DNA from 3 places in the Geodermatophilus sp. SYSU D00779 genome. Region 2 is predicted to be linked to each of the others. Evidence: riboswitches for the same ligand, from Rfam matches in the RefSeq annotation. Region 2 holds a riboswitch; each other region holds the start of a gene.
The links. Region 2 has a riboswitch for cyclic di-AMP ahead of ACI79G_RS09605 (transglycosylase family protein). Riboswitches for the same ligand answer to the same signal wherever they lie in the genome.
Positions count from the first base shown of each region.

Region 1: it holds a riboswitch for cyclic di-AMP, as region 2 does, so the genes downstream of both, ACI79G_RS10370 (hypothetical protein) here and ACI79G_RS09605 (transglycosylase family protein) in region 2, are expected to answer to the same signal.
Region 3: it holds a riboswitch for cyclic di-AMP, as region 2 does, so the genes downstream of both, ACI79G_RS01080 (LysM peptidoglycan-binding domain-containing protein) here and ACI79G_RS09605 (transglycosylase family protein) in region 2, are expected to answer to the same signal.

Region 1 covers NZ_JBJGZQ010000010.1:151,407-161,185, forward strand. The annotation lists gene ACI79G_RS10345 (MFS transporter) at 1-422, shown strand, start outside; gene ACI79G_RS10350 (universal stress protein) at 498-995, shown strand; gene ACI79G_RS10355 (benzoate/H(+) symporter BenE family transporter) at 1,194-2,468, shown strand; gene ACI79G_RS10360 (acyl carrier protein) at 2,562-2,858, opposite strand; gene ACI79G_RS10365 (FAD-dependent monooxygenase) at 2,899-4,113, opposite strand; cyclic di-AMP (ydaO/yuaA leader) riboswitch at 4,409-4,556, shown strand; gene ACI79G_RS10370 (hypothetical protein) at 4,558-5,058, shown strand; gene ACI79G_RS10375 (polysaccharide deacetylase family protein) at 5,370-5,966, shown strand; gene ACI79G_RS10380 (hypothetical protein) at 6,261-6,587, shown strand; gene ACI79G_RS10385 (TetR/AcrR family transcriptional regulator) at 6,679-7,284, opposite strand; gene ACI79G_RS10390 (MFS transporter) at 7,281-8,822, opposite strand; gene ACI79G_RS10395 (MarR family winged helix-turn-helix transcriptional regulator) at 8,976-9,494, shown strand; gene ACI79G_RS10400 (DUF5313 family protein) at 9,616-9,779, shown strand, end outside.
Region 2 covers NZ_JBJGZQ010000009.1:156,925-166,703, reverse strand. The annotation lists gene treZ (malto-oligosyltrehalose trehalohydrolase) at 1-1,721, opposite strand, end outside; gene ACI79G_RS09605 (transglycosylase family protein) at 2,238-2,798, opposite strand; cyclic di-AMP (ydaO/yuaA leader) riboswitch at 2,823-2,990, opposite strand; gene treY (malto-oligosyltrehalose synthase) at 3,276-5,603, opposite strand; gene glgX (glycogen debranching protein GlgX) at 5,606-7,723, opposite strand; gene uvrB (excinuclease ABC subunit UvrB) at 8,185-9,779, shown strand, end outside.
Region 3 covers NZ_JBJGZQ010000001.1:226,560-236,338, reverse strand. The annotation lists partial or broken gene ACI79G_RS01085 (NAD(P)-dependent oxidoreductase) at 1-110, shown strand, start outside; gene ACI79G_RS01080 (LysM peptidoglycan-binding domain-containing protein) at 294-1,400, opposite strand; cyclic di-AMP (ydaO/yuaA leader) riboswitch at 1,402-1,521, opposite strand; gene ACI79G_RS01075 (alpha/beta hydrolase) at 1,786-2,646, opposite strand; gene ACI79G_RS01070 (DNA-directed RNA polymerase subunit alpha C-terminal domain-containing protein) at 2,734-3,261, shown strand; gene ACI79G_RS01065 (hypothetical protein) at 3,293-3,469, shown strand; gene ACI79G_RS01060 (NADPH:quinone oxidoreductase family protein) at 3,551-4,519, shown strand; gene ACI79G_RS01055 (PucR family transcriptional regulator) at 4,589-5,755, opposite strand; gene ACI79G_RS01050 (flavin-containing monooxygenase) at 5,898-7,394, shown strand; gene ACI79G_RS01045 (alpha/beta fold hydrolase) at 7,391-8,311, shown strand; gene ACI79G_RS01040 (SDR family NAD(P)-dependent oxidoreductase) at 8,308-9,147, shown strand; gene ACI79G_RS01035 (site-2 protease family protein) at 9,175-9,779, opposite strand, start outside.

The sequences.
Region 1 (9,779 bases), on a different contig from region 2:
TCGGGCCCAAGATGGTGGTCGCCGCGTCCTTCCTGCTCGGCGCGGTCGCCCTGCTCCTGCTCACCGTCGACGCCCCGCTGGCGCTGCTCCTGCTCTTCGTCGCCGTCGTCGGGGCGGGCACCAGCGGCACGCAGATCCTCATCTACGGCTTCGTGGCGAACTACTACCGCCCGAACGTGCGCGGCGCGGGGGTGGCGTGGTGCGCGGGGTTCGGGCGGCTGGGCGGGGTCGCCGGCCCCCTGGTGGGTGGTCTCCTCGTCGCCGCGGGGCTCGGGCTGGAGGCGATCTTCTACGTGCTGACCGGCATGGCGGCCTTCGGTGCGCTCCTGACCCTGCTGGTGCCCGTGGCCCGGCGGGGAGGCGCGGCCAGGGCCGTGCCGGTGGAGCCGACCGTCGCACCCCAGCCCTCGCCCGGGCGATGAGCGCCGGTCGCGCGGACCCGATCGCGGGAGCGGCCGGCCCGGCGGTCCCCTTCTCGTCCAGGGAGGCGAGCAACGGTGTATGAGCGGATCCTGGTCGCGATCGACGCGCACCCGACGGAGGAGAACGCCTCGGCGATCCGGCGCACCGAGCAGATCGGCACGCTGACCGGAGCCACCGTGCACGTGCTGCACGTGGCCCGGGGGCACATCGTCCCGGAGGACATCACCGGTGCCTCGGCCCGTCTCGGCGTCTGGTCGGCGGACGACGACGCCGAGGATGCGGACCGGGCCGCGGTGCAGCAGCTGGTCGACCGGCTGAGCGCCGCCGGCATCGACGCCCACGGGGAGATCGTCGTCGCCACGGAGCACGACGCCGCCGACGTCATCCTGCAGCGGGCCGAGGACCTCGACGTGGACCTCCTCGTCCTCGGCCACCAGCACCACCGGGGATCCCGGACCGCGGAGCGGGTGATCCACCGGCACCCGCCCTACTCGATCCTGCTGGCCCGGCCACCCCAGGAGGAGCGGCGACAGGGGGTCCCGCCGGTCGACCGCCCCGGCTCCACCCGCTGACCCGGGGGTGGCCCCGACCGGCCCGGGCGGGGCAGGCGCGCGACGATCCGGGACGGCGACGCCCGCGGCCGGCTCCGGGGTCGGGTCGCGGCGGCCCGGGTGGCACGCGCCGACGCAGCAGGGCGGCGCCCGCGGTTCCCCCCGCCCGTGCACCGGACACGGCCTCCTCCGCACGGCGACCAGACGGGAACGGAGCACATGGGACCCCAGCGCGCCGACGACGACGCCGGGACCGGAGCGGCGGTGCGTGAGCACCTGCTCGAACGCCCCGTCCGGCCCCTGCCGGGCCCGCGCCGGCTGCTGCGGGACGCCGGGGGCGTCTACGCCGCCAACGGGCTCATCGGCCTGGTCTTCGCGGCCACCGGCCCGGTCGCGGTGATCCTGGCGGTGGGCGCGCAGGGCGGGCTGTCCCAGCGGGAGCTGGCCTCGTGGGTCTTCGGCGCCTTCTTCCTCAACGGCGTCCTCACCGTCGTGGCGTGCTGGCTCTACCGGCAGCCGCTGGCCTTCTTCTGGACGATCCCCGGCACGGTGCTCGTCGGGCCGGCCCTGACCCACCTCACCTGGCCGCAGGTGGTCGGCGCCTTCTCCGCCACCGGTCTGCTCGTCCTCCTCCTGGGGCTGAGCGGGTGGGTGCGCCGGGCCATGGCGGTCGTCCCCATGCCGATCGTGATGGCCATGGTCGCCGGGATCTTCCTGCGGTTCGGGATCGACCTGGTGCACTCCCTGCGGGACGACGTGGGGATCGCCGCCCCCATGGTCCTGGCCTTCCTGCTCCTCAGCGCGCTGCCGCGGCTGGGGCGGCGGATCCCGCCGATCATCGGGGCGCTCGTCGTGGGAGCGGCGACGGTGCTGGTGTCCGGCCGGTTCCGCCCCGCCGGAGCCGCGGAGTGGTTCGCCGCGCCGGTGCTGCAGGTGCCCGAGTGGTCGCTGCAGGCGGTGCTGGAGCTGGTCGTGCCGCTGGCCATCACCGTGCTGGTGGTGCAGAACGGCCAGGGGATCGCGGTGCTGCGGGCCGCCGGACACGCGCCACCGATCAACGTCGTCACCGTCGCCTGCGGCGCCTGGTCGCTCCTCACGGCGGCGGTGGGCACGGTGTCGACCTGCCTGACCGGGCCGACGAACGCGCTGCTCTCGGCGTCCGGGGAGCGTTCCCGGCAGTACACCGCCGGGATCACCTGCGGCCTGCTGGCCATGCTGTTCGGTCTGTTCGCGCCGCTGTTCACCAGCGCCATGCTGGCCACGCCGCCGGCGTTCATCGCCACGCTCGGCGGCCTGGCCCTGCTGCGGGTGCTGCAGGGGTCCTTCGTCGCGGCGTTCAGCACCCGCTTCACCCTCGGCGCCCTCGTGACCTTCGTGGTGACCGTCGCCGACGTGACGGTGCTGAACGTCGGGGCCGCCTTCTGGGGTCTGCTCGCGGGGTTGGCCGTCTCCGGGCTGCTGGAGCGCCCGGACTTCTCCCCGGCCCCGAGCTGAGCGCCGGTCCCGGGGATCGGCGACCGCCGCTGGTGCCGACCCTCCCGGGCCCATCCGTGGCGGACCGGCCCGGGCCGCGCGCACGGTCGGGGATCAGCCGCCCGGGGCGGGCCGCTCCCGCCCAGCTCGGGGCGGCGTCCACGGTGGCGCGGTGGTCGCCTGCTCGAGGTACCGGAGGGCATCGCCCACCGTCGTGAACCGCGCCCAGTCGTCGTCGGGGACGAGCACGCCGAACCGGTCCTCGGCCGCGACGAGGACCTCGGCCATCGCCAGGGAGTCGAGGCCGAGGTCCTCGGTGAAGGACTTCTCCGGGGCGATGTCGGCGGGGTCGGTGCCGGCGACCGTCCGCAGGACCTCCGCCGGCCCCTCCTCCAGCTCGTCTCGCGTCATCAGGGTGCTGCCTCCGGTCGGTGGCGGGGCGTCCCGTGGCTCAGCGGGGTGCGGGAGCGGACGCCCGGAGCGCCTGCTGCACGTCGTACTCGTGGATCCAGCCGAAGTCCTCCGGGAACCTCGCCACCTTCGCGTCCCGCATCCGGGCGACCGGTCCGTCGGGCAGGTGGAGCAGGGAGTTGGTGACCCAGGAGCTGCGCTGGATCGCGCGTGTGCGGGCCCGGCGGAGCGTCTGGTACCGGGAGAACACCGGCTCCAGATCGTCGCCGGGCCGGGCGCCGGCGACCAGCGCGGCCAGGGCGAAGGCGTCCTCGATCGAGGTGTTCGCACCCTGTCCCTGGTGCGGCAGCATGCCGTGTGCGGCGTCGCCGAGGACGACGACCCGGCCCCGGTACCAGCGCAGCAGGGGGCGCACCGTGAACAGCCCCCACCGGATCGGGCTCTCGGCCGCTCTGATCATCTCGGTGACGGCGCGGTGCCAGCCCCGGAAGGACGCGACCGGGACGTCCTCGTGCACCTCGGCCACCGTGCCGTCGTGCAGCCAGGTCGGCGGGCCCTCCACCACCGCGAAGAAGTTGACCAGCTCGCCGGCACCGCCGATCGCGTAGTGCAGCAGGTGCGCGTCGGGGCCCATCCAGAACTGGATCGCGTGCGGATCGGGCAGGGAGGGCAGGTTCTCGGTGGGCACGATGCCGCGGAAGGCGCTGGTACCGGAGTAGACGGCGTCGTCCGCACCGGTGACCCACCGGCGGACGGTGGACCGCACGCCGTCGGCGCCGACGACCACGTCGGCGCGTGCCACCCGACCGTTGGCGAACTCGAGCACGACCGAGTCGCGCTCCGGGACGAGATCGGTCAGCCGGCAGCCCAGGTGCAGGTGCTCGGCGCCGAACGCGCCGCTGAGGGTCCTCTGCAGGTCGGCGCGGTGGATGCCGAAGTACGGCGCACCGAACCGGTCCACGTAGGTACCGCCCTCGGCCACCGGGTGGGCGGCGATGCGGCTGCCGTCCTGCCAGTGGCGGTAGACCAGCTCCGTGGGGATCGTCGAGGCCGCGGCCAGTTCGTCGAGCAGGCCCAGCCGGGCGTACTCCCGGGTGGCGTTGGCCGACAGCGCGATCGCCGCACCGATCTCGGTCAGTTGCGCGGCCTGCTCGAACACCTCGGCCCGCACACCCCGCTCACGCAACGCCAGGGCCAGGGACAGTCCCCCGATGCCGGCGCCGACGATCGCCACCCGGAGGTCGGGATCCCTCATGCGGCTCGACGCTAGCCAGTGGGCGCGGTCCCGCACAGGTGCGCCGGCCGGGTGGGACGAGGGCCGAGCCGGGCCGGGCTCGACCGGCGTGCGCTGTCATCGGTCACGCCGCCCGAGGTGTGCACCCAGCCGGTCCCGGACCGTGAGCGCACGGCCCGGGAGGGGTGACGGCACTGCGGCCGCCGGCCGTCTCTCCGCGCTCCGTTTGCTGTGACCCACGTCACAACCTACGGTCAGGCCGCCCGCATCCGCGGGACGGTCCGGTAGCACGCCGAGTCCTGCCGCTGGCCGGGCCGACCTCGACTCACCTCAGGCAGGAACGGGAGATCGCAGGACCTCCGGGCCGCCTCAGCGGTCCTCGGGGTGAAGCCGTGCTCCCCACGGCCGGGCAGTCCTCCCGCCCGAACCCGACAGCTCATCCCGCAGGCGCGCTCGGAGGATCTCATGCACCAGCACATCCTCGGCATGCGTCGTCCCGTCCGGGCGGTGCTGCCCCTCCGCCTGGCCGTCGTGGCGGTCCTGGCGCTCGCCGTCCTCGCGGTACCGGCCCCGGCGAGGGCGGACTCCGACGCCTCGACCAGTGCAGCAGTGGACCTGTGCGCGACCGTCGCCTCGCGTGCCGGTTTCACCGGCGACCGGCTCGTCACCGCGGTCGCGGTGGGCATGGGGGAGTCGTCCTGCCGTGCGGACGCGCAGAACGCGAACGGCCCGACGAAGGGCTGTCCGAACGGCTCGGTGGACCGTGGTCTCTGGCAGATCAACAGCTGCTGGCACCCCTCGGTCTCCAAGAGCTGCGCCTACGACGCCCAGTGCAACGCCAACGCCGCCCATCGGATCTCCGCCAAGGGCACCAACTTCAAGCCGTGGGTGGCCTACACCAACGGCTCGTACCGGAAGCACCTGGAGGCGGCCCGGGCCGCGGTCGGCCGACTCAGCCGGACCTAGGTCCCCGGGTGAGGCACCTCACCGTGCCCGGACCCGGGACCCGTCGGCAGGGCACGCCGGCGGGATCGGCGTGCCCTGCCACGGCGGACCCACCCGACCGATCCCGCCGGCCCGGTGGGCCGAGCCGGACCCCCGCGCCGTCTCCCGGAGCCGGGTCGCAGGCCCTCCTCCGCCCCAGCCGGCGCAGGGCCACCAGGGCTCAGGGGCGGGGGAGCGGCGGCAGGGTGGGCCGGGACCACGGACCGGCACGCGCGCTGACGAGGCCGGGTCCGAGCCGCTGGACCGGCCTCGTCACCGGCGCACTCCTGCTGGTGCTGCTCGCTGCGCCGGCTCGGGCGGCGTCGGCGCCGCAGCAGTGTGCAGCCGGCTCCGTCCGGCTCACCTTCGACGACGGGCCCTCCGCGACCGCCACAGCCGACATCCTGGACACGCTGGCGGACCGGGGCGTGGAGGCGACGTTCTTCGTCACCGGCGAGATGGCCGCTGCCCGACCCGACCTCGTCCGTCGCGCCAGCCAGGAGGGCCACCGGATCGGCAACCACTCGTGGAACCACCCGAGGCTCACCACGCTGGACCAGGCGCAGGTGGAGTCGCAACTGCGACGCACCAACGAGGTCATCGAGCGGGCCACGGGGCGCTCCCCCGGGGAGTGGCGCCCGCCGTACGGGGACACCAACGGCGTCGTGGAGGCGGCCGCCCGGCAGGTCGGCCTGGACGCGATGGTGTTGTGGACCGTCGACCCCCGTGACTGGGCGGACCCGCCGGCGACGACGATCCGGGACCGGGTGCTGCGGGACGTGCGGCCGGGGAGCGTCGTGCTGTTGCACGACGCCACGGGGCACAACACCCCCGCAGCCCTGCCCATGATCCTGGACGGGCTGGCCGAGAGGGGGTACTGCACGCAGTGAGGCCCCCCACCAGGCCGCGGAGCGCCGGAGCGGTCAGCGCCTTCGCTGCGCGCTCGCCGGCACGAGCCCCTCGCTGTAGCGGGTGGCGACTGCTCAGGAGCGACACACCGACGGCGCGGCGATGGCCGCACGGCGCGGGGTCGGCTGCAGCGACCGGAGCGATGCCGGCCGGATCCCACGGAGCCAGGTCGGCGACGAGTCGGGCGACGGTGGGGGACGACCGAGACGGTCGGTGGAGGTCCCCTGGCCGCGGGGCCGGCGACGCCACTGGCGTCGGCGGCGCTGACCGGCGTCATGACGACGGCGATCCGCGAGGTGCACCTGCCCAACGGTCCGTGGGCCGCCAACGGCCGCTGGGAGCACAACGCCGTCCTGATCGCGGCCGTGACGTCGCTGGCCGGGACCGGGCCCGGGGACCTGTCCCTCGACCGCCTCCTGGGGACCGAGCGCAGCGGGCCCCTGTGGGCGTTGGCCGCGCTGGGCACCGGCGTCGGGACGGCGTTCCTGACGATGGCGCTCGGCCGTCGGGGCCGGCCGACAGCTGCTGCCGGCCCTCGGTCGACGGCGGTCGAGGCGCCGCACGGCGACACCGCCGGGGACCCGACCACGGCGGGGGCCTGACCGGAGCGGGCACTCGCAACCGCTGCCGCGCCCGCGGCTGAGGCGGGTGCCTCCCCGGAGCGCGGTCCGCTCGCGCCGGCCCGGGGTCGTCTCAGCCGAGGCGGGCGGCGAGGGTCTGCGCGGCGTCGCCGGCGCACCGGCGGAAGAGGTCGTCGTCGCCGGTGCACAGCCAGTTCACCGACGCCCCGAACAGCAGCCCCAGGACCGACTCCGCCAGCACCTCGACGTCGCCGGACCAGGTGCCGCCGGATGCCTCGGCCACGCGGTGCAGCAGCTCGAGGACGTCGCCGCGGTACTGCTCGGTGGACTCCCGCGCCGCGGCCCGCAGGTCGTCGTCCCGGCCGCCCATCATGGTCAGCTCCTGGAGCACGATCTCGGCGCCGGGGTCGGCGATGACGCTGTCGGCGTAGCCGACCAGGGCCCGGGTCAGGACCTCCGCGGGCGGGCCACCCGCGTCCACCGCCCGCCGCAGCAGCGCGGTCGACCGGTCGCGGTCGGCCCGGAAGACCGCGCGCACCAGCTCGGTCTTGGAGCCGAAGGCGTAGTGCACCGCCCCCAGCGGGACGCCGGCCTCCTTCGCGACCGCCCGGGTGGTGAGCGACCACGCCCCCTCGCGCTGCATCACCCGCATGGCGGCCGCCACCAGCTGGGCCCGGCGCTGCTCGACGGGCAGGTGCGCGCGTCTGGCCTCCGTCACCCGCCCACGGTCTCAGGTGCCGGCCGGTCGTCGGCCACGGGAGCCGTGCCGGTCACCGGGCGGTCGCGCAGCAGGACGACGGCCTGCGCCGCCACGTACGCCGCCAGCACGGCGGCGACCAGCAGGACGACGTGCATGCCCGTCACGAACGCCTGTCCGGCCTCGGCCAGGAAGGCCGCGGCGGCGTCCGGCGGCAGCCCTGCCGCGACCTCCGCGGCGCCGCCCAGGGTCTCCCGGGCGGCCTCGGTGGCCTGCGCCGGCACGCCGTCGACGGCGCCGAGGTGTGCCGCGTAGACCGAGAGGCCCAGGGTGCCCAGCACCGCGGTGCCCATCGCGCTCCCGAACTCGTAGGCGGTCTCGGAGACCGAGGCGGCGGCACCCGCCCGCTCGGGCGGAGCGGTCGCGAGGATGACGTCGTTGGTCAGCGCCTCGGCCGCGCCGACCCCTCCGCCGATGAGCAGGCCGGCCACCACCAGGACGACCCGGTCGCCGTCGACCCCGAGCAGCGTGCCGACCGTCAGCCCGGCTGCGGCCAGCGCCGTCCCGCCGCCGATGACCCACCGCAGGTGCAGGTGGCGGGCCAGCCACGGTGCGGCCAGCGAGCCGGCCACGGTCGCTCCCGCGAGCGGCAGCATCCACAGGCCCGCGACCAGCGGGCTCATGCCGAGCACGAGCATCAGGTACTGGGGGAGGAAGAACAGCAGCCCGAGCAGGGCGAAGACCGTGAGCAGGTTCGTCGTCACCGCGACGGAGAACGCGCGGGAGCCGAACAGGCGCAGGTCCAGAAGTGGCTCGGCCAGCCGGCGCTGCCGGCGCACGAAGGTCCGCAGCAGCCCGAGGCCGGCCGCGAGGCCGACGAGGACCGACACGCCGACGCCGTCGTGCGCGGCGGTCTTGAGGGCGTAGACCAGCGGCAGCACACCCGCGATCGACAGGACGGCGGACAGCGCGTCGAACGGGCCGGGTCGCGGGTTGCGCGACTCGGGCAGCAGCACCGGGGCGCCGACGAGCAGCAGGACCATGACCGGGGCGTTCACCAGGAACACCGAGCCCCACCAGGCGTGCTCGAGCAGGAACCCCCCGATGATCGGGCCCAGTGCGGCGCCGCCGGAGAACGCGGCCGCCCAGATCGCGATGGCCAGCCGCCGTTCCCGAGCGTCGGGGAACACCGAGCGCAGCAGGGCCAGCGTCGAGGGCATCAGCGTGGCCCCGCCGAGCCCGAGCAGGGCGCGGGCCGCGATCAGCATCCCGGCCGTCGTCGAGAACGCCGCCATCAGCGAGGCACACCCGAAGGCGGCGGCGCCGGCCACGAGCAGCCGGCGGCGGCCGATGCGGTCGCCGAGGTTGCCCATCAGCACGAGGAGGCCGGCGAGCAGGAAGGAGTAGATGTCGACGATCCACAGCAGCTCGGTCGACGTCGGGCCCAGGTCGGCGGTCAGGGCGGGCACGGCGAAGCCGAGCACGGTCATGTCGATGCTGATCAGCAGGACCGGGAGGGCCAGCACCGCGAGGGCGGACCAGCGACGGAGCGGACTCACGGGGTTCCTCGGGGACTGGGAGTGCGGCGGGAGCGCCGGCCGACCGGCCGGCGGCGCCATCGTGGCACAGTTTTGGTCAGATGACCAAAACTCGTCGGCGGTCGACGGGTGGTGCGCCAACGCGCGGAGCGCCACGACTCCTACGCTGGGAGGGTGACGACCAGCCCGACGCCCCGGGCCCCGCTCGGGCCCGAGGACGTGCTCGCCCTGGACCGGCAGGTGTGCTTCGCGCTGTCGGTGGCCGCCCGCAACGTGGTCGCCGTCTACCGGCCGGTGCTCGAGCCGCTGGGGCTGACCCACCCGCAGTACCTGGTGATGCTGGCGCTGTGGCAGCACGGGACGCTGTCGGTCAAGGAGCTCTCCGGCCTGCTGCAACTGGACCCCGGCACGCTCTCGCCGCTGCTCAAGCGGCTGGAGGCGGCGGGGCTGCTGCGCCGGGAGCGGGACCCGAGGGACCAGCGCAACCTCGCCCTGGCGCTCACCGAGAAGGGCACGGCGCTGCGCGAGCAGGCCGAGAGGATCCCCGCCGGCATCGTCGAGCGCCTGGGCATGCCGGTCGAGCAGTTGATGGACCTGCACGCGGCGCTCACCCAGGTGATCGCGGCCTCCCAGCAGGCCCTCGCGCACCCCGCAGCGGGCGAGGCTGCCGGGCCGGAGGCCACGGTCGCCTGACGGCGGTCCGCCGCTCCGGCGGCTGTAGGACGGACAACACTTTGTGCCCCAACCATTGGGGCACCAGACGTCATGGCACCATGAGGGTGTGACCGTCGTCGAGCAGGAGCACCCAGGGGCCATGGCAGAGCCGGCAGAGCACGACACCTCCGAGCCGGTCGTCCGGCCCGCCCCCCACCGCTGGCTGTGGTACGCGTTCGGTGGCCGGCTGCCCGCGCGGCACCGCGGCTGGGTGCTGTTCGACACCACCACCGGGACGTGGTGGGTGCGGCACCTCGCCCGCAT
Region 2 (9,779 bases):
GGCATCGTCACCGTGGTCCCGGCGAGGCCCGGCTCGTCCCCGGTGGCGAGGAGGACGCCGGTGGCCGCGCGGTCGAGGTCCACCTCCCGCGCGTCGCCGGACAGGTTGGCCACCACGCGCAGCGCGCCGCGGTGCACGACCAGCCAGCGGTCCTCGTCGTCCCAGGCGACCTCCACCCGCGACAGGTCGGGGTCGACCAGGTCGGGGTGCTGCCTGCGCAGCGCCAGCAGCGCCCGGGTGGTCGCCAGCAGCCGGGCGTGCGGCTCCCGCTCCACCTCCGACCAGTCCAGCTTGGAGCGGGTGAAGGTCTCCGGGTCCTGCGGGTCGGGCACCTCGTCGGCGTCCCACCCGTGCTCGGCGAACTCGCCCTTGCGCCCCTCGGCCGTCGCCCGGCCGATCTCCGGGTCGGTGTGGCTGGTGAAGAACTGCCACGGCGTCGAGGCGCCCCACTCCTCGCCCATGAAGAGCATCGGGGTGAACGGGCTGGTGAGCACCAGCGTCGCGCCGACGGCGAGCAGGCCGGGGGAGAGCGACGCCGAGACGCGGTCGCCCACCGCGCGGTTGCCGATCTGGTCGTGGTCCTGCAGGTACCCGAGGAACTTCCAGCCCGGCAGCAGGGCGGTGTCGACCGGCCGGCCGTGGTGCCGGCGGCGGAAGCTGGACCAGGTGCCGTCGTGGAAGTACGCGCCGGTCAGCGTCTTGGCCAGCCCGGAGAGGCCGGCCGCGGCGAAGTCGCCGTAGTAGCCCTGGCCCTCACCGGTGAGCACCGAGTGCAGCGCGTGGTGGAAGTCGTCGCTCCACTGGGCGTGGATGCCCGTGCCGTTGGCCACCCGGGGGGTGACCATCCGCGGGTCGTTGAGGTCGCTCTCGGCGATGAGCGTCAGCGGCCGGCCGAGCGCCACCGACAGCCGGTCGACCTCCTGCGCCATCTCCTCGAGCACGTGGGTGGCGCGCTCGTCGACCAGCGCGTGCACGGCGTCCAGCCGCAGCCCGTCGACGTGCATGTCGCGCAGCCACATCAGCGCGTTGTCGAGGATGTAGCGCCGCACCTCGTCGGAGTCAGGGCCGGAGAGGTTGACCGAGCTGCCCCAGGTGTTCGCGCCGCCCTCGCTGAAGATCGGCATGAACAGCGGCAGGTAGTTCCCGGACGGGCCGAGGTGGTTGTAGACGACGTCCTGGAGGACGCCGAGGCCGCGCCGGTGGCAGGCGTCGACGAAGCGCTGGTAGGCCGCGGGGCCGCCGTAGCTCTCCTGCACCGTGTACCAGAGGACGCCGTCGTAGCCCCAGTTGTGCGTGCCGTCGAAGCCGTTGACCGGCAGCAGCTCGACGAAGTCGACGCCGAGGTCGACGAGGTGGTCGAGCTTCCCGACGGCGGCGTCGAGGGTGCCCTCGGGCGTGAAGGTGCCGACGTGCATCTCGTAGACCACGCCCCCGGCCAGCGGGCGGCCGGTCCAGGCGCGGTCACCCCACTGGTAGGAGGCCGGGTCGTGGCGGCGGGACAGCCCGTGCACGCCCTCCGGCTGGCGGCGCGAGCGCGGGTCCGGCCGGGGCGTGTCGTCGTCGCCGAGCAGGAAGCCGTAGTCGGCCTCCGGGCCGGCCTCGACCTCGGCGCGCCACCAGCCGCCCTCCTCCCGGCGCATCTCGTGCACCGACCCCTCGACCTGCAGCCGGACCCGCTCCGGGACCGGCGCCCAGACGGCGAACTCGACGGCAGCGGACATGCAGGGGCCTCCAGGGGGAGATCGGGGTCGTCATGCGGACGGTCCGGGGGGTCATGCCCGCGCGGGCGGTCGCCAACCACGCGTTCCCGGCGTGCCGTGCGCCACGGGGCATCCGGACCGTCGTGGTGTCCTTACCGTGCGCACCAACCCGTGCCGGAGGGCACCACCCCGCCCCCGAGGGGCTCGCCGCGGTGGCGCTGTCGGTCGTGCTGGTGCGCATCCTGCCGCTGGAGCGGTTGCTCAACAGCGGCGTCCCGCTGGCCGACACCCCGGGCTCCCCGGTGGCCGCGGCCGTCGAGGGGCTGGTCGCGGCGACCGCGGTGGGCGCCCCGGCCGGGCTGCTGCCCGCGGTGATCGCCGTCCGGGCGCGGGTCATCGACGCCATCCGCTTCTGGAGGAGGACCCCGTCCTCCTCACCGCTCGCGAGCTCCGCGCGGGGCCCTGCAGCGGGGCCGTTCCAGGTCGTCACCGGCACCCGGCGGCCGGGGGAGGACGTCCCCCGGCCGCCGGTCCGCCTCACGGCAGCTGCAGCACCTGGCCGACCGCGATGCGGTCCGGGCTGCTCAGCTGGTCGTCGTTGGCGGCGTACAGCGCCTGCCAGCCACCCGCGACGCCCTGCTCCGACGCGATGCGGCCGAGCGTGTCACCGGCCTGCACCGTGTAGGTCCCGCCGGCGGCCGCCGGCGCGGGGGCGGACACCAGGGCCGGCGCGGCCGGAGCCGCGCCCGCCTCGGGGGCGGAGGGGTCGAGCGCCTTGCCGCAGGTCGGCCAGGCACCCGGGCCCTGCGCGTCGAGCGTGCGCTCGGCGACGGCGATCTGCTGCGCCTTGGTGGCCAGGTGGGCGTTGGGCGCGTACTCGTGGCCACCGAAGGCGGCCCAGGTGCTCGCGCTGAACTGCAGGCCGCCGTAGTAGCCGTTGCCGGTGTTGATGGCCCAGTTGCCGCTGGACTCACACTGGGCGACGGCGTCCCAGTCGTTGGGGGCCGCTGCCGAGGCCGGGGCGGCGAGGACGCCGAGGGAGACGGCGGCGGCGCCACCGAGCACCACGGCGCCGCGGCGCAGGGCGCGTGCGGGCATGCGGGAAGAGGACGAACGCATGGGGGACTCCCGATCCGCCGCCTGCGAGGTGAGCTGTCGGGTTCGGAGCGATCGGTGCCCCGGCCGTGCGCACACGGCTTCACCCCGAGGTGCCCGGCCGGACCGGCCGGACACCGAGATGGGTCCCCCACCCCCGTCCTGGCTGTGCAGGAGGTACGGCGGCCGACGGACGGGGTTCGGCGGATCGGCTCCGGCACCCGGTCCCGGATGGGGGGTGCCGGGACAAGGTAACGGTCAGGTCACGGCGCTTCACCTCGTGCCGCAGGAGCAACGGCGGTGACACGGCCGGCCGTCGGGACCGGGACCGGGCAGATCACCTGGTCACGTCCCCGCGGGCGCACGTGCACCCGCGGGGACGTGAACTGCGTCTCAGTCCACCGGTCCTGGCCCGGACCCGGCGCCCCCCTGCAGGGTCCCGCCGCGAGCCTGCGAGCGGTGGGGGCAGGGGGGCCTTCCTCAGTCGCGGACCAGCAGCGCGACCGGCAGCCGCTCGAGCAGCCCCGCCACCGGCAGCCCCTCGGCGTCGGAGACGAACCGGCCGCCGGTGAGCAGGTCCCGCCAGGCGCCGGTCGGCAGCTGGAGCGCGGTGTCGCCCCAGCCGACGATCGACAGGCCCACGGGCAGCCGGGTCGCCACGGGCACCACACCGCCCCGGTCGAAGGCGACCACGTGGTCGGCGGCGACCCCGGTCGCCGCCACCGGCTCGTACCCGGCGAACCACTCGGGGTGCTCCCGCCGCGCCCGCATCACGCGGGAGACGACGAGCAGCTTCGCCGCGCCGGTCTCGTCGACCGGGGGGACCTCACCGGCGTCCAGCTGCGCCAGCAGCCGGCGGCGCTGCTCGTAGTCGACCGGACGGCGGTTGTCCGGGTCGACCAGGGAGAGGTCCCACAGCTCGGTGCCCTGGTAGACGTCGGGGACGCCGGGCATCGTCAGCTGCAGCAGCTTCTGCGCCAGCGAGTTGGACCGGCCGAACGGCGCGATGCGGGCGGCGAACCGCTCGATCTCGGCGTTCGTCCGCTCGTCGTCGTAGGCCGCGTCGACCATCTCGTGCAGCGCCGTCTCGAACTCCTCGTCGACGTCGGTCCACGTCGTCGACGTCCCCGCCTCGCGGGCCGCCTTCTCCGCGTAGCCGTGCGCCCGCTCGCGGGACAGCGGCCAGGCGCCCACCAGGTTCTGCCACACCAGGTGGGCCAGCGGCCGGTCGGGCAGCGGGTGCCGGGTCAGCAGCCCGCGGACCAGGTCGGCCCACTCGGCCCCCAGCTCGGCGAGCACGGCCAGCCGGGCGCGGGTGTCCTCGCTGCGCTTGGTGTCGTGGGTCGACAGCGTGGTCATCGACCGCGGCTTGCGCTCCACGCGGCGCTGCTGCGCCTCGTGGAACTCCTGCACCGTGCTGCCGAACCGCGCCGGGTCGCCGCCGACCTCGTTGAGCACCACGAACCGGGCCCACCGGTAGTAGGCGCTGTCCTCGACCCCCTTGGCCATGACCGGACCGCTGGTCTGCTCGAAGCGGGTCGCCGCCTCGGTCCCGGCCTGGGAGAGCACCGGGTGCAGCGCATCGAGCGCGGCGCCGAGGTCGGGACGGCGCTCCCGCACGGCGACCACGGTGGCGTCGAGGTGCTCGCGGCCGTCGGGCAGGTAGGTGCGGTAGACCGGGAAGCTGGCCAGCAGCTCGGCCAGCGCCTCGGTCTGCTGCTCGCGGGAGATGCCGGGCAGCTCGCCGATGACCCGCACCAGCCGGGCCACCTCCGAGCCGAGGATCCCGTCGGTGACCTCGCGCTTGCAGTCGTGCACCAGGTGCGCGTAGTCGACCGGGGCGCCGGTGAGCTCGGTGTCCAGCGCGCTGAGCACCGTCTCGCCGGCCGGGTCGACCAGCACGTCGTCGACCTCGGCGAGGGCGTCGTAGCCCGTCGTCCCGGCGGTCCGCCACGACTCCGGCAGGTCCTCCCCGGGCTCGAGGATCTTCTCCACCACGGTCCACCGGCCGCCGGTGGCCTCGGCCAGCCGGTCGAGGTAGCCCTTGGGGTCGGCCAGGCCGTCGGGGTGGTCGATGCGCAGCCCGTCGACCGCGCCGGCCCCCACCAGCCGCAGCACCAGGTCGTGCGTGGCCTGGAAGACCGCCGGGTCCTCCGCGCGCAGCCCGGCGAGGGTGTTGATCGCGAAGAACCGGCGGTAGTTGAGGTCCCGGTCGGCGCGCCGCCAGTCGACCAGCTCGTAGTGCTGCCGGTCGTGCACCTCCTGCGGGGTGCCCTCGCCGGTGCCCGGGGCGATGGGGAACCGGTTGTCGTAGTACCGCAGCTCCCCGTCGACGACCTCGAGCTTCTCGACGTCGTCCGCCGACCCGAGCACCGGGATGCGCACCCGGCCGCCGCCGAAGTCCCAGTCGATGTCGAACGCCGCGGCGTGCGCGCTCTCCCGGCCGTGCTGCAGCACGTCCCACCACCACGGCGCCTCCGCCGGGTCGGCGACGCCCATGTGGTTGGGCACCAGGTCGAGCACCAGGCCCAGCCCCTGCTCGTGCAGCGCCGCGACCAGCCGGTCGAAGCCGGCCTGCCCGCCGCGCGACTCGTCGATGTGCGCGTGGTCGACGGTGTCGTAGCCGTGCGTGCTGCCCGACGCCGACCGCAGCAGCGGTGAGGCGTAGGCGTGACTCACGCCCAGGTCGGCGAGGTAGCCGGCCAGGGACGCGGCGTCGTCCAGCGTGAACTCGGCGGTGACCTGCAGCCGGTAGGTCCCGGTGGGGACGTCCCGGCGGCGGGCGGCGCTGTCCAGCGGCTCGGACACGCTCACGACCGCCGGGGCGCGCTGAGCACGACCATCGAGCGGTCCTGCACCGTCACCGTCTCGCCGGGCTTGAGCTCCCGCGCCTCGACCTCGCCCATCTCCGCGGTGTCGAGGACGACGGTCCACGCGGCCACGGCGTACTCCTCCGCCGGCAGGGTGAACTCGATCGGCTCGTGGTGGGCGTTGAACGCCAGGTAGAAGTGGTCGTCGACCACGTACTCCCCGCGCTCGTCGGTCTCCCGGATGCCGTGCCCGTTGAGGTACATGGCGATCGTCTTGGCGTAGCCGGCGTCCCAGTCGTCCTCGGTCATCAGGTCGCCGGACGGGGTCAGCCAGGCGACGTCCTGCACCGGGTCACCCTCGCCCCGGCGCACCGGGCGGCCGTGGAAGAACCGGCGGCGGCGGAACGTCGGGTGGTCGCGGCGGACCTTGGTGACCAGCTTGGTGAACTCCAGCAGCCCCTCGTCCACCTCGTCCCAGTGGATCCAGGTCAGCGGCGAGTCCTGGCAGTAGCCGTTGTTGTTGCCCTGCTGGGTGCGGCCCAGCTCGTCGCCGTGCAGCAGCATCGGGACGCCCTGGCTGAGCATCAGCGTGGCCAGGAAGTTGCGCCGCTGCCGGGCACGCAGGTTCAGGACCTTCTTGTCGACGGTCGGGCCCTCGACGCCGCAGTTCCAGCTGCGGTTGTGGCTCTCGCCGTCGTTGTTGCCCTCGCCGTTGGCCTCGTTGTGCTTCTCGTTGTAGGAGACCAGGTCGTTGAGCGTGAACCCGTCGTGCGCGGTGACGAAGTTGATGCTCGCCACCGGGCGCCGGCCGGAGTGCTGGTAGAGGTCGGCCGAGCCGGTGAGCCGGCTGGCGAACTCGCCGATGGTGGAGGGCTCGCCGCGCCAGAAGTCGCGGACGGTGTCGCGGTACTTGCCGTTCCACTCGGTCCACAGGGCCGGGAAGTTGCCGACCTGGTAGCCGCCCTCGCCGACGTCCCACGGCTCGGCGATGAGCTTCACCTGGCTGACCACCGGGTCCTGGTGCACCAGGTCGAAGAAGGCCGACAGCCGGTCGACGGCGTGCAGCTCGCGGGCCAGCGTGGAGGCCAGGTCGAAGCGGAAGCCGTCGACGTGCATCTCGGTGACCCAGTACCGCAGCGAGTCCATGATCAGCTGCAGCGCCTGCGGGGTTCGGGCGTTGAGCGAGTTCCCGGTGCCCGTGTAGTCCATGTAGTACTGCGGGTCGTCCTCGACCAGCCGGTAGTAGGCCCGGTTGTCGATGCCCTTGAACGACAGCGTGGGGCCGAGGTGGTTGCCCTCGGCGGTGTGGTTGTAGACCACGTCGAGGATGACCTCGATGCCCGCCTCGTGCAGGGTGCGGACCATCCCCTTGAACTCCTGCACCTGCATGCCGTTGTCGGTGTTGCTCGCGTACTCGCTGTGCGGCGAGAAGAACCCGATCGTGTTGTAGCCCCAGTAGTTGCGCAGGCCCTTCTGCTGGAGCGTGTCGTCCTGCACGAACTGGTGCACCGGCATGAGCTCGATGGCGGTCACGCCGAGCTCCTGCAGGTAGGAGATGACGGCCGGGTGCGCGATGCCGGCGTAGGTGCCGCGCAGCTCCTCCGGGACGTCGGGGTGGGTCATCGTCAGGCCCTTGACGTGGGCCTCGTAGATGACCGTCTTGTGGTAGGGCGTCCTCGGCGGACGGTCGACGCCCCAGTCGAAGTACGGGTTGACGACGACGGACTTCGGCATGTGCGCCGCGGAGTCCTCGTCGTTGCGCTCACCGCTGTCGAAGTCGTAGCCGAAGACCGACGGGTCCCAGTCGATCTGGCCGTCGATCGCCTTCGCATAGGGGTCGAGCAGCAGCTTGTTGGGGTTGCAGCGCAGGCCCTGGGACGGGTCGTAGGGGCCGTGCACGCGGTAGCCGTAGCGCTGCCCGGGCTGGATGCCGGGCAGGAAGGCGTGCCAGACGTAGCCGTCCATCTCGGGGAGCCGGATGCGCTCCTCGTTGCCGTCGTCGTCGAAGAGGCACAGCTCGACCTTCTCGGCGACCTCACTGAAGATCGCGAAGTTGGTGCCGGTGCCGTCGTAGGTCGCGCCGAGGGGGTAGGCGGTTCCAGGCCACACCTGGTTCATGGACGAGGTCCTCCTGTGCTGGCGCCCCCGGACGCCGGGGGCCGGTGGCCTCCCCGTCGCGTGGCGTCGTCGGGGAGGTCGGTGCGCGTGGTCTGCCGGACCGTCCTGCCCGGGCGCACCGCCGTCCAACCCTCCCCGAGGTCACGGCGCGGAGACATCGCTCACGGCCTCCGGGGGGAGGGCCGTGGCGGGGACGACGACGCCCCCCGCGGAGGTCTCCGTGGGGGGCGTCGTGCGCAGGTCCGGCCGGGGCAGCGACGCCGGGTCCGACCTCGTCCTGGGCGCAGGGCCCCGGGTGGCACTGGTCCTCGGCGGTGACCGCTCCTGCGACCGGGGACGCTAGGCGGCGACCCCAGCACGTGCAAGCACCGCATGCCAGTCCCGTCGTCCCACTCGCCCCTCCCGTCCGCCCACGGCGCACGGACGACGTCCTGTCACTGGGGGGTCGTACCGTCGATCCCGTGCGCGCGACCACCGACATCCGGCCCACCCGCGGGCGTTTCCGCGTCGTCAGCGAGTTCCAGCCCTCGGGCGACCAGCCGGCCGCGATCGCGGCGCTCGCCGAGCGCGTGCAGCGGGGCGAGCAGGACACCGTCCTGCTCGGCGCGACCGGTACCGGCAAGTCGGCGACGACGGCCTGGCTGATCGAGCAGGTGCAGCGCCCGACGCTGGTCATGGCGCCGAACAAGACCCTGGCCGCGCAGCTGGCCAACGAGTTCCGCGAGCTGCTGCCCGACGCCGCCGTCGAGTACTTCGTGTCCTACTACGACTACTACCAGCCCGAGGCCTACGTCCCGCAGACCGACACCTACATCGAGAAGGACTCCTCGATCAACGAGGAGGTCGAGCGCCTGCGGCACTCCGCCACCAACAGCCTGCTCACCCGGCGTGACGTCGTCGTCGTCTCCACCGTCTCCTGCATCTACGGCCTGGGGACCCCGGAGGAGTACGTCGACCGGGCGCTGAAGATCAAGGTGGGGGAGGAGCGCGACCGCGACGACCTGCTGCGCACCCTGGTGACCGAGCAGTACACCCGCAACGACCTGTCGTTCACCCGCGGCACCTTCCGGGTGCGCGGCGACACGATCGAGGTCTTCCCGGTCTACGAAGAGCTGGCCTGCCGGATCGAGATGTTCGGCGACGAGGTCGAGCGGCTGTACTACCTGCACCCGCTCACCGGTGAGGTCGTGCGCGAGGTCGACGAGCTGTTCGTCTTCCCGGCCACCCACTACGTCGCCGGACCGGAGCGCATGGAGCGGGCGATCGCCTCCATCGAGGCCGAGCTCGAGCAGCGGCTGGCCGAGCTCGAGCGGCAGGGCAAGCTGCTGGAGGCCCAGCGGCTGCGCATGCGCACCACCTACGACATCGAGATGATGCGCCAGGTCGGCTTCTGCTCCGGCATCGAGAACTACTCGCGGCACATCGACGGCCGCGCGCCCGGCAGCGCCGGCGCCTGTCTGCTCGACTACTTCCCCGACGACTTCCTGCTCGTCATCGACGAGTCACACGTGACGGTGCCGCAGATCGGCGGCATGTACGAGGGCGACATGAGCCGCAAGCGGACGCTGGTCGAGCACGGCTTCCGGCTGCCGTCGGCGATGGACAACCGCCCGCTGAAGTGGGAGGAGTTCACCGACCGGATCGGCCAGACCGTCTACCTCTCCGCGACCCCGGGCGACTACGAGCTCGGCCGGGTGCAGGGCGAGGTCGTCGAGCAGGTCATCCGGCCGACCGGCCTGGTCGACCCCGAGGTCGTGGTCAAGCCGACCAAGGGCCAGATCGACGACCTGGTGCACGAGATCCGGGTGCGCACCGAGAAGGACGAGCGGGTGCTGGTCACCACGCTCACCAAGAAGATGGCCGAGGACCTCACCGACTACCTGCTCGAGCTGGGCATCAAGGTGCGGTACCTGCACTCCGAGGTCGACACGCTGCGCCGGGTCGAGCTGCTGCGCGAGCTCCGCCAGGGCGAGTACGACGTCCTCGTCGGCATCAACCTGCTGCGCGAGGGCCTCGACCTGCCCGAGGTCTCCCTCGTGGCGATCCTCGACGCCGA
Region 3 (9,779 bases), on a different contig from region 2:
TCGCCGCGCTCACCGAGGCGGGCATCGCCGGCGCCGCGCTGGACGTCACGGAGGTCGAGCCGCTGCCGGCCGACTCCCCGCTGTGGGACGCGCCGAACCTGCTGCTCACCCCGCACGCCGCCGGCGGCCGGCCGGGGGGGGGGGGGGGGGGGGGGGGGGGGGGGGGGGCGGGGGGGGGGGGGGGGGGGGGGGGGGGGGGGGGGGGGGCGGGGGGGGGGGCCGGGGGGCCCCGGGGGGGGGCCCCCCCCCCCCCGCGCCGGGGGGGGGGCCCCGCCCGCGGGCCGGGCCGGGACTCAGCCGGCGTAGTTCACGTGCACGTGGTCCATGTGGTTCGCCGTCGCGCTGCCGCGGTCGGCCATGGCCTTCCACACGCCGTCCGGCGAGGTCAGGATCCGCTGCTGCCAGATGACGTACTCGACGCCGAGCTCGTCCCAGTGGGCGATGTGGTACTCGGCGATGGCGTCGCCGAGGGCGGCGTCGGACGTGACCATGTAGTCCAGCGCGAGGCCGGACGGGTGGCCGTTCGGGTCGGTCGCGCTGGCCCGGGTGCCGCCGATGGTGATCGAGTCGGCGCCGGGCACCTCGCTGACCACCCGGTTCGCCGCGGCCTGCACCTGCGAGGCCACGTCGCCGGCGCTGTTCGTGATGCGCGCGGTGGCCGCGGGAGCCGCAGCGGCCACCGGGGCCGGAGCGGCCGCCGCGGCGAGCGGGACGACCACCGACGCGGGCGCCGCGTTCCCCGCCCAGCCGGCGGCGGGAGCCGGAGCGGCGGCCGCCGGGTCGGCGGTGTGCAGGACCTGCCCCGGGAGGATCACGTTCGGGTCGGCGCCGATGACGTCGACGTTGCGCTGGTACAGGTCGCGCCACGACTGGCCGTGGGCGGCGGCGATCGTCCCGATCGTGTCACCGCGCTCGACGGTGTAGCCGTCCTCGGAGGCGTGGCGACCGTGGGTGTCGGCGTCCTCCGGGCTCGTCGCCGGAGCGGCGCTCGGCGCGGCTCCCGGCGTCTCGGCGGCGGCCGCCGTGGTGCCGTCGGTCAGGCGACCCCCGCAGGTCGGCCAGGCGCCGATGCCCTGGCCGGCGAGGACCTTCTCCGCGATCTCGACCTGCTGGGCGGGGGTCGCCAGGTCAGCGCGGGGTGCGAGCGCCGTGCCGCCGTATGCGGCCCAGGTCGACTGGCTGAACTGGAGCCCGCCGTAGTAGCCGTTCCCGGTGTTGATGCTCCAGTCGCCGCCGGACTCGCACTCGGCCACGCCGGTCCAGTCGTGGGTGGTGGCGGCGAGGGCCTGGGCCGGGGAGCCCAGGACGCTGAACCCGACGACGGTGGCGCCGGCGGCGACGGGCGCCTTGGCGAGGGCCTTCTTGGTGCGGACGTAGCGGGGTGCGCGGTGCTTGGCCATGGTGATCTCCGATCACCGCCGGCGAGGTGAGCTGTCGGGTTCGGGCGATCGGTGCCCGGCCGCGGTCCGCGGCTTCACCCCGAGGCGGTCCTCCGCTCGAGTCGTGCGGCTCGAGTCGTGGCGCGCCGTGGTCGTGGGTCCCCCACCCCTGCCCTGGGATCTGGAGGGCGACCGGTGGGCAGGGTTTGGCGGACCGGCGCCGCGCTCTCTCGTTTGCTGAGCGCACACGAAAAGCTACGTGCAGTCATGTGCATTGTCGTCGTGACGCCGGTCACAAACCGGCTCCGGAACCGGCGCGCCGCAGGTCGGCGCGGCGTGTCGCGCCGGTGTAGCCGTGGTCACCCCTGACCGCTCGCCGCACGGCCTCCCGCCCCGCGGCGAGCGGTCAGGAGGAGGGACGGTGGGCGTCGAGCCAGGCGACGACGTCGGCCAGGACCTCGTCCCTCTCGGGCTCGTTGTGCGGCTCGTGGAACAGCCCCTCGTAGGTCCGGAGCGTGAGATCGGGGGAGCCGGCGTGCGCCCGGACGACCTCGCTGGCGGCCGGCGGCACCAGCCGGTCGGCGGTGCCGTGCAGCACCAGCAGCGGCACGGTCAGCGAGGGCAGCCGCCGGGGCATGGCCAGCGCGGCGGTCATCAGCTCGGCGCCGGTGCGGGCGACCATCCGGCCGTTGTGGTTGAGCGGGTCGGCCCGGTAGTCGCGGACCACCTCGGGATCCCGGCTGACCGCCTCCGCGTCGAGCCGCAGGACGCCGAGGTCGGGCAGGACGCGGGACAGCAGCGGCGCCACGGTCCGCTGGACGGCGTTCGCGGCACTGGTGTCCAGCGCGGCCGCGGAGATGACGGCGCCGGCGACCCGGGCGTCCGGCGTCCCGGTCAGGTACTGCAGCGCGATCAGCCCGCCCAGGCTGTGCCCGTAGACGAACAGCGGGACGCCGGGGTGCTGCTCGCCGGCGGACCGCACCAGCTCGGCCACGCCCTCGACGGCGGCGGCCATGCTGCCGATGTTGCCGCGGCGGCCCGGGGACCGGCCGTGGCCGGGGTGGTCGACGGCGTGGGTGGCGTACCCCGCGGCGGCCAGCCGCTCGGCGACGTGCCGGTACCGGCCGCCGTGCTCGTGCGCGCCGTGCACCAGGACGACCGCGCCGACCGGGTCCTCGACCGTCCAGGCCTGCCGGTACAGCCCCGAGGCCAGCGTGCCCTCGGTGTGGATCGGGGGCGGGGACCCGCCGGGACGGGCAGCAGCCATCGGGAGCCTCCTGTGCGCACGGACTGCGGGCATCCTGCAGGAGCCCTGGACCGGTGCGGCCGGGCGGCCGGTCCTAGGTTGGACACCATGCCGACCACGTCGCCGGGGACCGCGCCCGGGGAGACCGTCAGCGACCTCGGCCTGCCCGCGCGGGCGGTCACCGCACTGGCCCGGGCCGGGATCACCACGACCGCGCAGCTCGCCGGCCTCACCCGGGCCGACCTCCGGGCGGTCAACGGGCTGGGCCCGGGCAGCATCGCGGCGATCCGCCGCGTCGTCCCGGAGCCGCCCGGCCGCACGCCCGGGGGCCAGCGCGAGGAACGGCTCCCTCCCCCGGACACCCACCCGGACGACGAGGAGTCGCCCGCCGCGCCGGCGATCCCGTCGTTCGAGTCGCTGCGCAGCACGCGCCGCCGGACGACGGTGGACCTCATCGTGCCCGCGACGCCGCCCCCGCCCGAGCCTCCGCCGACCGCGCCCCGGCCGCCGGACTACGCCGACCTGTGGCGCCTCGGCGTCCGGGTCGGGCAGGCCGTCGCGACCCTGCCGGTGCGGCTGGCGCTGTGCGCCGTCCGGGAGCCGGTCCGCCGGCTGCGCCGGCTCGCCAGGGGATGAGTCCGCCGCCCGGCGGGGTACCCCGGGGGTCATGGACACCGAGAGCACCCCGCCGCGCGACGACGGCCCGCAGGAGACCGCTCCCCCGCTGCCCGACGACCCCCGCGTCCCGAGGCTCGAGGACGCGGAGTCGACACGGAGCACCGAGCTCGGCGGCGCCGCCCCCGCCGTCGGACCGGAGTCGACGGAGCAGCCGGAGACCGACTGAGGCCGTCACCCCGCGGTGCGGCCCCGGTTCCGCGCTCTGACAAGCTCGCCGCCTGAGCACCCCCACCGTCCAGGAGGACCCGTGCGCGCCGCCCAGATCACCACCCTCGACGGCCCCTCGGCCATCTCGGTCGTCGACGTCCCCGAGCCCGACGCGGACGCGGGTGTGCTGATCGACGTGCACGTCGCCGGGGTGACCTTCCCCGAGGTGCTGCTCAGCCGCGGCCAGTACCAGGTCAAGCCGGAGCTGCCGTTCGTCCCCGGCAGCGAGGTCGCCGGCACGGTGCGCGGCGCGCCGGAGGGGAGCGGCTTCCGGCCCGGTCAGCGGGTGGCGGCCTTCCCCGGTTTCGGCGGGTTCGCCGAGGTGGCCGCGGTCGACCCCGGCCTGGTCTTCCCCCTGCCCGACCGCGTGGGCTTCGAGCAGGGCGCGGCGCTGCCCATGAACTACCTGACCATGCACTTCGCGCTGCGCCGCCGCGGGCAGCTGCGCGAGGGCGAGACGGTGCTGGTGCACGGCGCCGCCGGCGGCCTGGGGACGGCGGGCATCCAGCTGGCCAAGGCCTACGGCGCGCGCGTACTCGCGGTGGTGTCGAGCGAGGGCAAGGGCGAGACCGCGCGGGCCGCCGGCGCCGACGAGGTCGTGCTCGCCGACGGGTTCCGCGACCGGGTCAAGGAGCTCACCGGCGGCCGCGGCGTGGACCTCGTGGCCGACCCGGTGGGCGGGGACCGCTTCACCGACTCGCTGCGCAGCCTGGCGCGGGAGGGCCGGCTGCTGGTCCTCGGTTTCACCGGCGGGGAGATCCCCACGGTCAAGGTGAACCGGCTGCTGCTGAACAACGTCTCGGTCGTCGGCGTCGGCTGGGGCGCGTTCTGGATGGGTGACCCCGGCTACGTGCAGGAGCAGTGGCGCGACCTGCAGCCGCTGCTCGAGCGCGGCGCCCTCGACCCGGTCCTCGGGTCGGTGCACGACCTCGCCGACGCCGCCGCGGCGGTCACCGAGCTCGACGAGCGCCGGGCCACCGGCAAGGTGCTGCTGCGCATCCGCGACTGACGAGCGGCGCGGCCCCGCTGCAGGGTCCCGGCGCGAGCCTGCGGGTGGCGGGGGCAGCGGGGTCCTCCCTCAGGTCGCCGTGCCGCGCCAGCGCAGCACCTCCAGGGCCGCGGCGACGCTGACGACGTTGTCGGCGAGCGGGCGCGGCAGCAGCTCGTCGGCGCGGGCCAGCCGGCGCAGCACCGTGTTGCGGTGCGTGTAGAGCCGCTCGGCGGTGCGCGAGGTGTTGCCCAGCTCGCGGACGTAGGTCCGGACCGCCTGCTGGGTGTCGGCGTCGGCGTGCAGCAGGCCGCCCAGGGTGTCGACGAGGAACTCGTCGGCCTGCGTCGGCTCGGCGGTGAGCAGCGCCACCAGCTGCACGTCCTCGTAGCGGGCCACCTGCTGCGGGCTGGTCAGCCGGGCGACCATGCGCTGGGTGGTGGCGGCGTCGAGGTGGCTGCGGCGGAAGCCGTCGACGTCCCGGCCCGGGCGGCCCACGGCCACCCGGACGTCGGGGTGCGGGGCCAGCTCGTCGGCGAGCTGCCCCGCGTTCGGCGCGGTCGCCACCGGCAGCCAGACCCACAGCGCGGCGGCGCTGGCGACGACGGTGAGCCGGTGCGCGGCCCCGCCGGCCCGGACGACGGCCTCGGCCGCGGCCTCGAGCTGCTCGGAGGCCGTCCCCGACCCGCTCCACACGACGACGGCGGTGTGCGGGCCGGCCAGGCCGTAGCCGAGCTGGGCCTCGGCGCGGGCCCGGCTGATGGGGGCGCCCTCCAGCAGCAGGCTGACCGCGGCCCGGCGCTCGGCGTGCGCACCGCGGGTGAGCTCGTCGCGCTCGGCCCGCATCCGCTCGGAGGTGGCCGCGACGGTGTCCTCGATGAAGGTGGCGATGGACAGCGCGGAGACGTCGAGCAGCTCGCGCAGCTCGGCGGGGTCGGAGGTCAGGTCGAAGCAGATCTCCATCCACCGCCGCCAGGCCACGCCCTGCGCGGCGCGGTAGGCGTCCAGGGCCGACTCGTCCAGGCCCCGCCGCACCAGGTCGCGGGCCGCCTCCAGCGACTCGGGCCCGGTGTTGGGCGGCACCCGGCGTCCCGGGTGCTGCACGTTGGCCGCCGCCCAGTGCAGCAGGTTGGCCAGGCTGACCCGCCGGGTCGCCGCGGCGAGCACCGGGTCCTCGGCGACCGGCCGCATCCGCGGCCCGCCCAGGGAGGCGGCGTGCAGCTCCTCGACCCACGCGTCGTGGGGGTCGAGGGCCACCTCCGCACCCCTCCGGAAGAGCTCCCGCCCCCGAGGGGAGAGCTCCGGCCACCGCCCGCCCGCAGCACTCTGCACCACCGGGCGAGCATCGTGGTGCAGCATGCAGTGGCACAAGTGGTGCGCACCACGGAGAGTCGGACGGGTGACCACCACGCAGACGCCGGTCGAGCACCTCGACGTCCTCGTCGTCGGGGCCGGGATCTCCGGCATCGGGGCCGGCCGGTACCTCACGACCGAGCTGCCGGCGAAGAGCTTCGCCGTCCTCGAGGCCCGCGCGGCCTCCGGTGGCACCTGGGACCTGTTCCGCTACCCCGGCATCCGCTCGGACTCGGACCTGCACACCTTCGGCTACGAGTTCAAGCCGTGGCGGGACGAGCAGTCGATCGCCGACGCGCCGCGGATCCTCGCCTACCTGCGCGAGACGATCACCGAGAACGGCCTGGACGCCCACATCCGGTACCACCACCGGGTGCTGGCGGCCTCGTGGTCGACCGCCGACGCCCGGTGGACCGTCGACGTCGAGCGCACCGACACCGGCGAGCGGCTGCAGCTCTCGGCGGGCTGGCTGTTCTGCGCCGGCGGCTACTACCGCTACGACGAGGGCTTCACGCCCGTCTTCCCCGGCCGGGAGCGCTTCCGCGGCCCGGTCGTCCACCCTCAAGCCTGGCCCGAGGACCTGGACTACGCCGGCAAGCGGGTGCTGGTGATCGGCAGCGGCGCCACCGCGGTCACCCTGGTGCCGGCGATGGCCGGGACGGCCGGGCACGTGACGATGCTGCAGCGCACGCCGTCCTACGTGATGCCAGTGCCCCGCAACGACGCCCTCGCCGACCGGCTGCGCGCCCTGCTGGGTGACGAGCGCGCCTACGCGCTGACCCGGCGCAAGAACATCGCCCGCGGCATCGGCATCTGGAAGTTCTGCCAGAAGTACCCCAGGGCGGCCCGCCGGCTGATCCGCTGGGTGAACACCAAGCAGCTGCCCGAGGGCTATCCGGTCGACGAGCACTTCAACCCGCCGTACGACCCGTGGGACCAGCGGCTGTGCGCCGTCCCCGACGGTGACCTGTTCCGCGCCATCCGCAACGGGACGGCCGACGTCGTCACAGACCGGATCGAGACCTTCACCGAGGACGGCGTGCTGCTGGCCTCCGGCCGGGAGCTCGAGGCCGACGTGATCGTCACCGCGACCGGGCTCAACGTGCAGGCCATCGGCGGCATCTCGCTGACGGTCGACGGCGAGCCGGTGCACCTGCCCGACACGGTGGCCTACAAGGGGATGATGCTCTCCGGCGTCCCCAACTTCGTGCTGGCCATCGGCTACACGAACTCCTCCTGGACGCTGAAGATCGGCCTGCTCTGCGAGCACTTCTGCCGGCTGCTGGCGTACATGGACGCGCACGGGTACGACGTGGCCCGGCCCGAGCCCAGCGACCCGGACATGCCGACCCGGCCGTTGCTCGACTTCGCCGCCGGCTACATCCAGCGCGCGGTCGACCAGCTGCCCCGCCAGGGCGACCGGATGCCCTGGCTGACCTCGATGAGCTACTCGACCGACGTCAAGCTGCTGCGGGCCGACAGCGTCACCGACCCCGAGCTGCACCTGTCCCGCTCCGCCGACCGCGCGGCGGTGACCGCGTGAGCGCCACGGCGCAGGACACCGATCGCTTCGTCGACCTCCCGGCCGGCCCGCGGATCTGCTTCCGGGTCGACGGGCCGGACGACGGGACGCCGCTGCTGCTCATCGCCGGCCTGGGCCTGGACCTCACCTCGTGGCCGCAGCGGATGGTCGACGGCTTCGTCGAGCGGGGCTTCCGCGTCGTCCGCCTCGACAACCGCGACGCCGGCCGGTCCTCGCGGATCGGGGCGCCGCCGCCCGGCCGGCTGCGCCAGCTGCTGGCCCGGCCGCGGCCGGACGCCTACGACCTGGCCGACATGGCCGCCGACGTCGTGGGCCTGCTCGACGCCCTGGGCATCGAGCGGGTGCACCTGGTCGGGATGTCGATGGGCGGGATGATCGCCCAGACCGTCGCGGCGAGGCACCCGGCGCGGGTGCTCAGCCTGACGTCGATCTTCTCGACCACCGGGCACCGGCGGGTGGGCCAGCCGGCCCGCTCGACGCTGCTGCGGCTGGCCAGGAACCCGGCGCGCACGGTCGAGGAGTCCGTCGAGCGGCACGTGGCGATGCTGGCGCACATCGGCTCGACGACCTTCCCGCCGGACGAGGAGGTCGAGCGGGCCTGGGCGACCGCGGTGTGGCACCGCGGCGGCGACTCCGGCTCCGGCGCGCCGGTGGCCCGGCAGATCGGCGCCATCCAGGCCTCCGGCGACCGGACGGCGGAGCTGGCCCGCATCACCGCGCCGACCCTGGTCGTCCACGGCGACCGCGACCCGATGGTGCACCCGACCGGCGGGTGGGCCACCGCCGACGCCGTCCCGGGGGCGCGGCACGTCGAGATCGCCGGCATGGGCCACCACCTGGCGCCCGGCGCCGTCGACCGTCTCGTCGAGCTCACCACCGACCTCGCCCACTCGACCACCGCAGGAGGAATCCGATGAGCAGCGTGCGCGGCAAGGTCGCCGTCGTGACCGGCGCCGGCTCCGGCATCGGCCGGCAGCTGGCCCTCGAGCTGGCCAAGCGCGGCGCGCGCCTGGCGCTGTCCGACGTCGACGAGCTGGGCCTGGGCGAGACCGCCGACCGGGCCGGGGCGCTGGGCGCGGAGGTGCACACCGCCCGGCTCGACGTCCGCGACCGCGCGGCCGTCGAGGCGTACGCGACCGCGGTGGCGGAGCACTTCGGCGTCGTCCACCAGGTCTACAACAACGCCGGTGTCGCGGGCGGCGGTGCGGTGCTCGACACCGACTGGGCCGAGTACGACCGGGTCCTGTCGATCAACCTGTTCGGCGTCATCCACGGCACCAAGGCGTTCCTGCCGCACCTGGTCGCCTCCGGCGACGGGCACGTCGTCAACGTCTCCAGCCTCAACGGGATCATGGGCCAGGGCAGCATGACGGCGTACTGCACCAGCAAGTTCGGCGTCCGCGGCTTCACCGAGAGCCTGCGCGCGGAGCTGCTGGCCGCCGGGCACCCGGTGCAGGTCAGCGTCGTCCACCCCGGCGGGGTGCGGACCAACATCGCCACGGCGGCGTGGGAGCACGCCAAGGCGCAGGGCCGGGAGGTCACCGCGGCCGAGGAGGCCCGCCACCGCGCCTACAACGAGAAGCTGCTGAGGATGCCGCCCGAGCAGGCCGCGCGGATCGTCGTCGACGGGGTGGAGGCCGGCCGGCCGCGCATCCTGGTCGGCAACGACGCCAAGGTCGTCGACCTGCTGGTGCGGCTGGCGCCGCGGCTCTACCCGGTGCTGGTCGCCCGCGCCGAGCGCCGCTTCTCCTGACCGTCCCCGGGGGCGGGGCCGGGACGGTCAGGGACGACCGGCGTCCGGCACGCGGGCGACGTCGGCCCCGCCCCCCGCCGACGGGTACCGGTCGAAGGCGGCGAGGTCGGCGAGCTGGAGGGTCCGGGCGACGTCGCTCGGCGAGACGACGCCCGCGACCCGGCCGTCGTCGAGGACGACCGCGCGGCCGTCGCTGCACCCCTCCATGCGGGGCAGCAGCTCGGTCAGCGGCTCGCCGGGCCGGGCGACCGGGATCTCCGGCGGCGGGCAGGCGACGTCCCGGAGCCGGGTCGTGGCCCGGGCCGCGGGCGGGACCGAGCGCAACCGGTTGAGCGTCACGAGGCCGACGAGTGCGCCGGAGCCGTCGACGAGCGGATAGGTGCTGAAGCGCCGCACCAGGGCCACCTCGTGCAGGAACCGCTCGACGGTCAGGTCGGGGTCGGCGACCAGCGCGGGGCTGCTCATGACCGCGCCGACGGTCAGCCCGCCCAGGCGGCCGGACACGAGCGCGTGCTGCTCCTCGGCGGTCGCCGCGTTCACCACGAACAGCCCGACGAGGGCCAGCCACAGCCCGCCGAACCCCTGGCCGGTGACCAGCTGCAGGAAGCCCAGGGCGATCAGGGCGAAGCCGA